Regions from separate parts of the Micrococcus sp. Alg238-R198 genome, predicted to be linked through region 2. Evidence: predicted binding sites of a transcription regulator. Region 2 holds the regulator's gene; the other holds the start of a gene.
The links. The regulator LexA, encoded in region 2, represses DNA repair genes until DNA is damaged. The targets are predictions, from matches to a motif close to TCGAACANNTGTTCGA.

Region 1 (4,413 bases), on a different contig from region 2:
ACTCGATCTGGAAGCAGCCGAGGGTGTGGGTGGTGCGGATCATCGCATAGGTGGCGTCGTCGTCCAGGGGCACCTGTTCGAGGTCGATGCGCTCGCCCGTGGTGCGTTCGACCTCGGCGATCGTGTAGGCGATGGCGGACTGCATGCGCACGCCGAGGATGTCGAGCTTGAGGAAGCCCATGGGGTCCATGTCGTGCTTGTCGAACTGGCTCATGGGCAGGCCCATGCCGGAGGGCTGGACGGGGGTGCGGTGCAGCAGGGCGGCGTCGCCGAGGATGACGCCGCAGGGGTGCATGGAGATGTGGCGGGGCAGGCGGTCGAGGCGTTCGGTGAGGTCGACGAGCAGGTCCAGCTGGCGGTCGCCCTCGGCGCGGCCGGACTCGATGCGGCGGGAGAGGCCGCCGAGTTCGGGCATGCGCTGGAGGGCCTCGCGGAAGTTCGAGGCGGAGAAGCGCCAGAGCTGCTTGGCGATGGCGTCCACCTCGGGTTCGGGCATGCCGAGGGCGAGGCCGGCGTCGCGGACGGCGCCGCGGGCCCGGTAGGCGTTCTGCATGCTCATGAGGGTGGTGCGCTCGGCGCCGAAGCGCTCGACGACGGCATGGTAGATCTCGTGGCGGCGGGCGGACTCCACGTCGATGTCGATGTCCGGGAGGGTGGAGCGGTCGGTGGAGAGGAAGCGCTCCATGATCAGGCCGTTGGCCATGGGGTCGACATGGGAGATCCGCAGGGCGTGGTTGACGAGGGAGGAGGCGCCGGAGCCGCGGGCGGCCACGCGGATGCCCATGCCCTCGATGAGGTCGACGACGGCGGCCACGGTGAGGAAGTAGGAGGAGAAGCCGAGTCGGGTGATGATGCCGAGCTCGTGTTCGGCGCGGTCCTGCAGGTCCCGGGCCGCCTGGCTGGTGCCGGGGAGGCCTCCCCCGGTGTGGAGGTGGGGGTAGCGGGCGAGGAGGCCGGTGCGGGTGCGCTCGCGCAGCACGTGCTCCGGGGGGCCGTCGATGCCGATGACGGCGGCCTCGGGGACGCGGGGCACGCCCCAGCCGAGGTCGGTCTCGGGGTCGAGCGCGCAGGCCTCGGCGAGGCGGCGGGTGGCCTCGAGCAGGGGGGCAGGGCGGTCGTCGGCGGCGGCGGCGACCTCGTGGGCGATGCGGTGCATGGCGGCGGTGGACTTGAGCCAGCCCTGCCCGTTGGGTTGCAGGTCGTGGAGGGCGTCGAGGGAGCTGAGGGCACGGACGGCGTCGAGGACGTCCGCGGTGGCGGCACCGTCCGGGGCCGCGTAGCGCACGGCGTTGGTCAGGACGGCGGGGATGCGGGCCTGGCGGGCGGCGCGGAGGGTCTTCACGGCGTGCCCGGTGTCGAGGCGGCGGCCGGGGGCGGAGAGGTGGGTGACGACGTCGGCGTGGGGGCTGCCTGCGGGCAGGGCCGCCTTCCAGCGGTGCAGGGCGGCGAGGCCGGCCGCGTACCGGCGGCGGGCCAGGTGGCGGCCGACGTCCGAGTCCGGGCCGAGGAGGACGAACAGCTCGGGGGTGGACGGGTTGTCCCGGTTGGCGGCGGTGGGGACTCGGCCGGCCGCCGCGGCGGCGAGCTCGGCGACGCTGGCCCAGGGGCTGCCGCCTGCCGCTCCCCCGGTGGTGCGGGCGTGGGCGGCGGAGACGAGCTCGCACAGGGAGCGGTAGCCGGAGCCGTGGCAGCCTCCTCGGGCGAGCACGACCACGCGGCCGGCGTCCTCGTCCTCGCTCCACCGGACGGCCAGGTCCACGCCCACGATCGGGGTGATGCCGTGGCGCAGGCAGGCGCCCACGTGCTTGGCCATGCCGTAGAGCCCGTCCCGGTCGGTGCAGGCCAGCAGGTCCATGTCCGCGGCCGCGGCGGCGGCCACGAGGTCCTCGGGCCAGCTGACCCCATGGTGGGCGCTGAACGCGGAGGCGACGTGCAGGTGGGCGAAGGGTGCGGCGGTGCGTCCGGCCGCGGCGGCCTGGCTCATGCCGACCGCCTCAGGTCCTGGGCGTGCTCGTGGACGCGCACGAGCCGCCACCGGCCGGAGTCCAGGTGGTGGGCGACGTCGAGGGTCTGCAGGGGCGCGGCGCCGGCCCGGGCCAGGCGGACCTGCAGCCGCCACATCTCGTGGTCGACGAGACCGGCGCCGCGGCCCTTCTCCGCGCGGACCTCCTCCGCCCACCAGCGGCGCCGCTCGAACCAGCGCACGGGGCGCTCTGCGAGGACGTAGTCCCGCCCGTTCCAGCGCAGCCCCTGCGGGGTGCCGTCTGCCCCGCACTCCACCGCCACCGACTGTGTGAGGACTCCCATTCTGCTTCTCTCCCTGTGCACTGCTGACCGGACCGACGACGGGGTGCCGTCGGGCGATGGGAGCGCGGCCCGTCCGGCGGACCGGACGCGGGGAAGAAGTGGGAAGGTGGGGCCGCACCCCCGATCGTACTCGAACATGTGTTCGAATGCGATGAGTGCGAAGGTAGGGTGGCCGCCGGACACGTTAAGGACGCATCGCCCCGAGACGAGCGAGGCCGGGAACGCCCTTTTCGTGAGACCGGCTGGCCGAGTCCTGGCCGGGGACCTCGAATCCGACCCTGGAGCGCACATGCACGAGAAAATCGTCTCTTGGGCCGGAAGAAGTGCGTCGGCACGGCCCTGTGGACAATGCGAGCAGGACCACAATCCGTCTGCGTATACTCCGAACCAACCGGGCCTCGCATGCCACGGGCACCGCGCTGCGGGATCAGCGCGGGAGGCGCGGACACACGACGGACGTCCAGTTGGAGGGGAAATGTCTCTCACCGCACCCGGGCGCGCCCTGCGCCGCCACCGATTCGCCCAGGCCGGCACGCTCAGCGTGGCCTTGGCGCTCGCACTGACCGCCTGCGGCGGGCAGTCCGAGCCCGCCGAGTCGTCGACGACGTCGCCCTCGTCCGCCAAGCCCGCCGTCGAGACGTCCGCGCCCGCGAGCACGAGCGAGACCGCGAGCACGAGCGAGACCGCGGGCGTCAGCTCATCCCCCATGGCCACGGAGAGCGGGTCCGGCGAATACGTGCCCGCGTCTGCCGACGGTCCCGCTCAGAACGTGCCCAAGCCGGAGATGCCCGCCGCCATGAAGGAAGAGACCAAGGAGGGCGCCGAGGCGGCGATTCGCTATTTCTGGGACGTGCACTACTACGCCGAGCAGACCGGAGACACGGAACTCCTCGACTCTCTCTACAGCGAGTATTGCGAGTTCTGCCAGTTCAGCTCGAACGACCTGCAAATGATCTACAAAGACGGGGGGTGGTACACCGGCACTGAGGTACAGATCGATTCGATTCTGACTCATCGATCCGAAACCGGGTATGTCTCGACACTCCTTGTCACTACGGGCACAGGAACGGGATACACCAAGGGCGGGGTTGTTCCCGAGAACGGAGATGTTGAAGCGGCCTCCAAGCAGCCTTGGATCGCGGAGGTCTCGTTTAACCCCGAATCTTCACACTGGATTGTTGATGAGATGTCATATGAAGGTTCGATCGGATCTAACTGATGGGGCGCACCTGGATTGTATTAGTGGCATTATTGATCAGCCTCCTATTCGTGCCTACCACTGCCGCCGCCACCCCTTCACACGCACGAGACATCGAGTCGTGCACTTCTTCGAAGAGCCACTACTCAATAAATAAAAAGGGCATTGCGGCGAATAAGAGATGCTCAGATAGACACTCAGCAACCTCGAGTTCAGTTGTTGCAACTGATTACTCAGCGACCGCCGCCCGCCCGGACCCACACCTAGAGCACAAAACGGTCAGTGCATGCTTCTCGGGGCAGCTGGGCAATCCGGATTTCGAGAGTTGTCGAGAGCAAGAGGCGAACTTCTGCCCCGAGGGTTCGTGGATCCGGGCGCAGACCGTAGACACTCGTCAGCCTGATGCTAATCCCGCCTATGGCGCCCCTAAATGTTGGACGGCCAAGGCCTCCAGCAACGGCGCCCCGCCCGTCTCCATCGACGAGGTCCGCACGCTCCTCGTGCTGGAGCCTGAGATCCGGTCGGACAATGGCGGACGCGGGATCCGCAATGCGGAGACCAACTTCTACGCAGACGCCGAGACACGCACGCTCGTCACCACCCTCAACGGGGTCGAGGTCGAACTCCGCGCCACGCCGGTGAGCTTCCACTGGGACTACGGGGACGGCTCCCCCACCAAGACCACCTCGGTCGCAGGCCAGAGCCAGCCGGAGTTCAACGTCCCCACCCCCACGAGCCACGTGTACGAGGACACCGGGCAGTACACGGTCCGCCTCACCACCGTCTACATCGGCGAATACCGGGAGGCCGGGGGCGAGTGGGTGCTCATCCCGGGCACCATCAGCCTCGACTCGGCCCCTGTCACCGCGAATATCTGGCGCACCATCACCCGCAATGTCGCCGATGAC
Region 2 (4,413 bases):
ATCGTGCACGGCGCGGCCACCTCGCTGCGCCGCCACACCACGGTGGCCGTGGAGGACCTGATCGAGGCCGGGGCGGCCCTGGACCGCGCGTTCACGGACACCCCGTCCGGCCTGATCGCCGCGGGCCCGGACGAGGTGCAGGAGCAGGCCCTCACCGGCGTCCTCACCGCCGCGCGTCAGTGCCTGTCCGACCTCGGCCAGGACAAGGACAAGGAGGCCGACGCCGACGGCGGACGGCAGATGGCGCGCTCGCGGATCCTCGAGGTCCTCGAGGTGGTGGAGCGCATGCTCGCGGCCCGGCCCGAGGCCGACTTCCCCGAGGTGCTGTGGGCCACCCGCCCCGGCCACTTCGAGCCCGGCGTGGGCTGGCAGCCGGGGGACGAGACCGACCCGCCCCAGCTCTACGTGGCCCCGCTCTCGGTGGCCGGCAAGCTGCGGGAGGGCCTGTTCGGCAAGGCGACGACGGTGCTCACCTCCGCCACGCTCACCGTGGGCTCGGGGGAGCGCCGGTTCGACTCGGTGGCCGGCGACGTGGGCCTGGCCGGCCCGGACGCCCCGAAGTTCGAGGCCCTCGACGTCGGCAGCCCCTTCGACTACCCGCGTCAGGGGGTGCTCTACGTGGCCCGGCACCTGCCCCGGCCCGGCCGGACGGCCTCGCCCGAGTCCCTGGATGAGCTCGAGGCGCTCCTGAGGGCGTCGCGGGGCGGGGCCCTCGGCCTGTTCTCCTCGCGCCGGGCGGCCGAGGACGCCGCCGCCGAGATGCGCCGTCGGCTCGGGCCGAAGACCACGATCCTGTGCCAGGGGGACGCGACCCTCTCCGCCCTCGTGCGCCAGTTCTCCGAGGAGCCGGACACGTCCCTGTTCGGGACCATGAGCCTGTGGCAGGGCGTGGACGTGCCGGGGAACTCGCTGCGGCTCGTGGTGATCGACCGCATCCCGTTCCCGCGGCCGGACGACCCGCTCTCCCAGGCCCGCACCCGGGACGTCGCCCGGCACGGCGGCAACGGGTTCATGCGGATCTCCGCCACGCATGCGGCCGTGCGCATGGCCCAGGGCGCCGGGCGCCTCGTGCGCTCCGTGACGGACCGCGGCGTGGTGGCCGTGCTGGACCCCCGCCTGGCCACCGAGCGGTACGGCGGCTACATCACGAGCGCCCTGCCGGACTTCTGGCGCACCACGGACCGCGACGTCGTCCGCGGGGTGCTGGCACGGCTCGCCTCGGGCGATTGACCTCGCTCGGCCTCGGGCCGTCGGCCCGGCCGGAGGGAGCGGGTCAGAGCGAACGCAGGACCGTGACGACCCGCCCCATCACGGTGGCGTGATCGCCGAGGATGGGCTCGTAGGCCGTGTTCTGGGGGAGGAGCCAGGTGTGCCCGTCGCGGCGGCGGAAGGTCTTCACGGTGGCCTCGTCGTCGAGGAGGGCCGCGACGATGTCGCCATTCTCCGCCGTGTCCTGCCGGCGCACCACCACCCAGTCGCCGTCGCAGATCGCGGCGTCCACCATCGAGTCGCCCGTGACGCGCAGCATGAACAGCTCGCCCTCGCCCGTGAGGCGTCGCGGGATCGCCATGACGTCCTCGACCTGCTGCTCAGCCAGGACCGGGCCGCCCGCCGCGATGCGGCCGACCCAGGGGACCGGCACGCTGTCCGCCTCGTCTGCGCCGGTGTGCCACGCGGGGATCGCGGAGACCCGCGACGACGGCGCAGCGGTGGGGGAGGCGGCCTCGCCCAGCGGGGTGCCGTCCACGTCGAGCAGCACCTCGAGGGCACGCGGGCGTCCGGGGTCGCGCCGGATGTAGCCGTGCCGCTCGAGACGGCCCAGCTGGTGCGTGACGGAGGAGAGCGAGGCCAGGCCCGCGGCGTCGCCGATCTCGCGCATGGAGGGCGGGTAGCCGTGGTCGGCGATCGCGTCCCGGATGGTCTGCACGATCCGCCGCTGGCGGTCGGTGAGCGGCGCGCGCGCCGCCGGCTGATCGTCGGTGGTGCTCATGGCTGCCGTCCGTTCTCCCGGGGTGATGGTGGCCGGACTCGTGTTCCGGCGTCCGGCTGCCGTCCGGACGCTTACCGTGTCCGCCCCCGCTGGTTGCCTGTGTCTTGGCGGTCCCGGGGCGTTCCGGGGCGTCCGTGCATGGCCTCGAGCCTAGAGGAGAGCCGCCTCTCCTTCAAAGATATGTTCGATCTCGTCGTGGCATGTCTCGAACACCTGTGCTAGAAAGGCATTCGAACGGATTCGAACACATGTTCGATCACCTGGAGGGCATCCGCCCCGGAGGAGGACACCATGACGCTCACCACCGCCCAGTTCGCCGGCTCGCCCGCGACGGCGCGGCCGCGTCCGGCCACCATCCGTCTGACCCGCCGCGGCCGCCTCGTGCTGCGGGGGATCCCCGTGATCGCCGCGGCCGTGGCCGCCACGCTGGCGGCCGCCTTCTTCCTGGGTGTGCTGCTGTCGCCCGCCGCGGTGTCCGCGGACACCGCGGGGCCCGCCACCCAGTCCGTCACGGTCATGCCCGGGGACAGCCTGTGGACCATCGCCACCACGGTGGCTCCGGAGGCGGACGTCTACGAGGTGATCGCCACGATCGACGAGCTCAACGGGCTCGAGGGCCGGGCCCCCGCGCCGGGCGAGGAGCTGTTCGTCCCGGCCACGCGGTGACGCACGGCGGGCCTCGCCCTCCACGCTTCCTAGACTGGCGGCCATGACCGACCTCAGCTCTCTGCCCCTGCGTGAGAACCTCCGCGGCCTGAGCCCCTACGGCGCCCCCCAGCTGGACGTGCCGTACATGCTCAACACCAACGAGAACACGCATCCGGTGCCGGAGGAGGTCGCCGCCGCCATCGCCGAGCGGGTCGCGGCCGTCGCCGGGGGGCTGAACCGCTACCCGGACCGCGAGTTCACGGGGCTGCGACGTGCGCTCGCCGGCTACCTCGGCCACGGCCTCACGGCGGACCACGTGTGGGCCGGCAACGGCTCCAACGAGATCCTGCAGCAGATCCTCCAGGCCTTCGGCGGCCCCGGGCGGACACTGCTGAGCTTCCTGCCCTCGTACTCCATGTACCCGCTGCTGGCCGGCGGCACGGACACCGTGTTCGTGGACGGCGGCCGTGCCGAAGACCACACCCTCAGCGCCGAGCACGCGGCGGCCATGGTGCGGGAGCACCGTCCGCACGTCGTCTTCCTGGCCTCGCCCAACAACCCGACGGGCACCGCCCTGGACCTGGCGACCATCGAGGCCGTGTACGCCGCGCAGGCGCAGAACGAGGCCGCCGGCGGGCCCGGCGCCATGGTCGTCGTGGACGAGGCCTACGCGGAGTTCGCCCTCGCCGGCACCCGCTCCGCCCTCACCCTCCTGCCCGGCCGTGAGCGGCTGATCGTCACGCGCACCATGTCCAAGGCGTTCGCCCTGGCCGGCGCGCGCCTGGGCTACCTGGCCGCGGACCCCGCCGTCGCCGACGCCCTGCGCCTGGTGCGCCTGCCGTACCACCTCTCCGCGGTCACGCAGGCCACGGCGGAGGCCGCCCTCGATCACGTGGACGCGCTGCTGCGCACCGTGGAGGACATCAAGGCCCAGCGCGACCGCATCGTCTCCACCCTGCGCGGCCTGGGACTGAGGCCCTCGGTGTCCGACTCGAACTTCGTCTTCTTCGGTCACCTCGAGGACGCGTCCGACGTGTGGCGCCGCCTGCTCGACCGCGGCGTCCTCGTGCGGGACGTCGGCATCCCGCACCACCTGCGCGTCACCGCCGGCACCGAGGCGGAGACGACGGCGTTCCTCACCGCTCTCGCGGAGGTCCTCGGCGAGACCGGGGACCGGTCCTGAGGCGTCACCGGAGTCTCGGCGTCCGCCCGGCTCCCTAGGATAGGGACAGCGCGCGCGGCGCCCCGGCCCGCCGGCACCGGCCGCGCGCACCCGCATCCCCCCGCACCCGTCCCGGACCGGTGCGGACCCAGCCCGAGGAGGACCCGTGGCAGCCGAGTTGATCTCCGGACGCCGTGCGCGCATGACGCGCACCACGAGCGAGTCGGACGTGTACGTCGAGATGGATCTGGACGGCACCGGCCGCGCTGAGATCTCCACCACCGTGCCGTTCTACGACCACATGCTCACCGCGCTGTCCCGGCACTCCCAGATCGACCTGACGGTCCGTGCCACCGGGGACACGCACATCGACGTGCACCACACGGTCGAGGACGTCGCCATCACCCTGGGCGAGGTGCTCAAGACCGCGCTCGGGGACAAGTCCGGCATCCGCCGCTTCGGCGAGGCGTCCGTGCCGCTGGACGAGGCGCTGGCGCGCGCCGTCGTCGACGTCTCCGGCCGGCCGTACCTCGTGCACGAGGGCGAGCCCGAGGGCCAGCAGTACCACCTCATCGGCGGGCACTTCACCGGTTCCATGACCCGCCATGTGTTC

Region 1: the regulator LexA is predicted to act here: its motif matches at 2,438-2,453, upstream of G6R13_RS02195 (DUF6504 family protein).

What each region holds. Positions count from the first base shown of each region.
Region 1 covers NZ_UNRH01000002.1:33,332-37,744, forward strand. The annotation lists gene dnaE (DNA polymerase III subunit alpha) at 1-1,984, opposite strand, end outside; gene G6R13_RS02195 (DUF6504 family protein) at 1,981-2,307, opposite strand; gene G6R13_RS02200 (DUF6318 family protein) at 2,783-3,526, shown strand; gene G6R13_RS02205 (PKD domain-containing protein) at 4,006-4,413, shown strand, end outside.
Region 2 covers NZ_UNRH01000001.1:356,091-360,503, reverse strand. The annotation lists gene G6R13_RS01635 (ATP-dependent DNA helicase) at 1-1,230, shown strand, start outside; gene lexA (transcriptional repressor LexA) at 1,274-1,990, opposite strand; gene G6R13_RS01625 (LysM peptidoglycan-binding domain-containing protein) at 2,282-2,656, shown strand; gene G6R13_RS01620 (histidinol-phosphate transaminase) at 2,700-3,821, shown strand; gene hisB (imidazoleglycerol-phosphate dehydratase HisB) at 4,003-4,413, shown strand, end outside.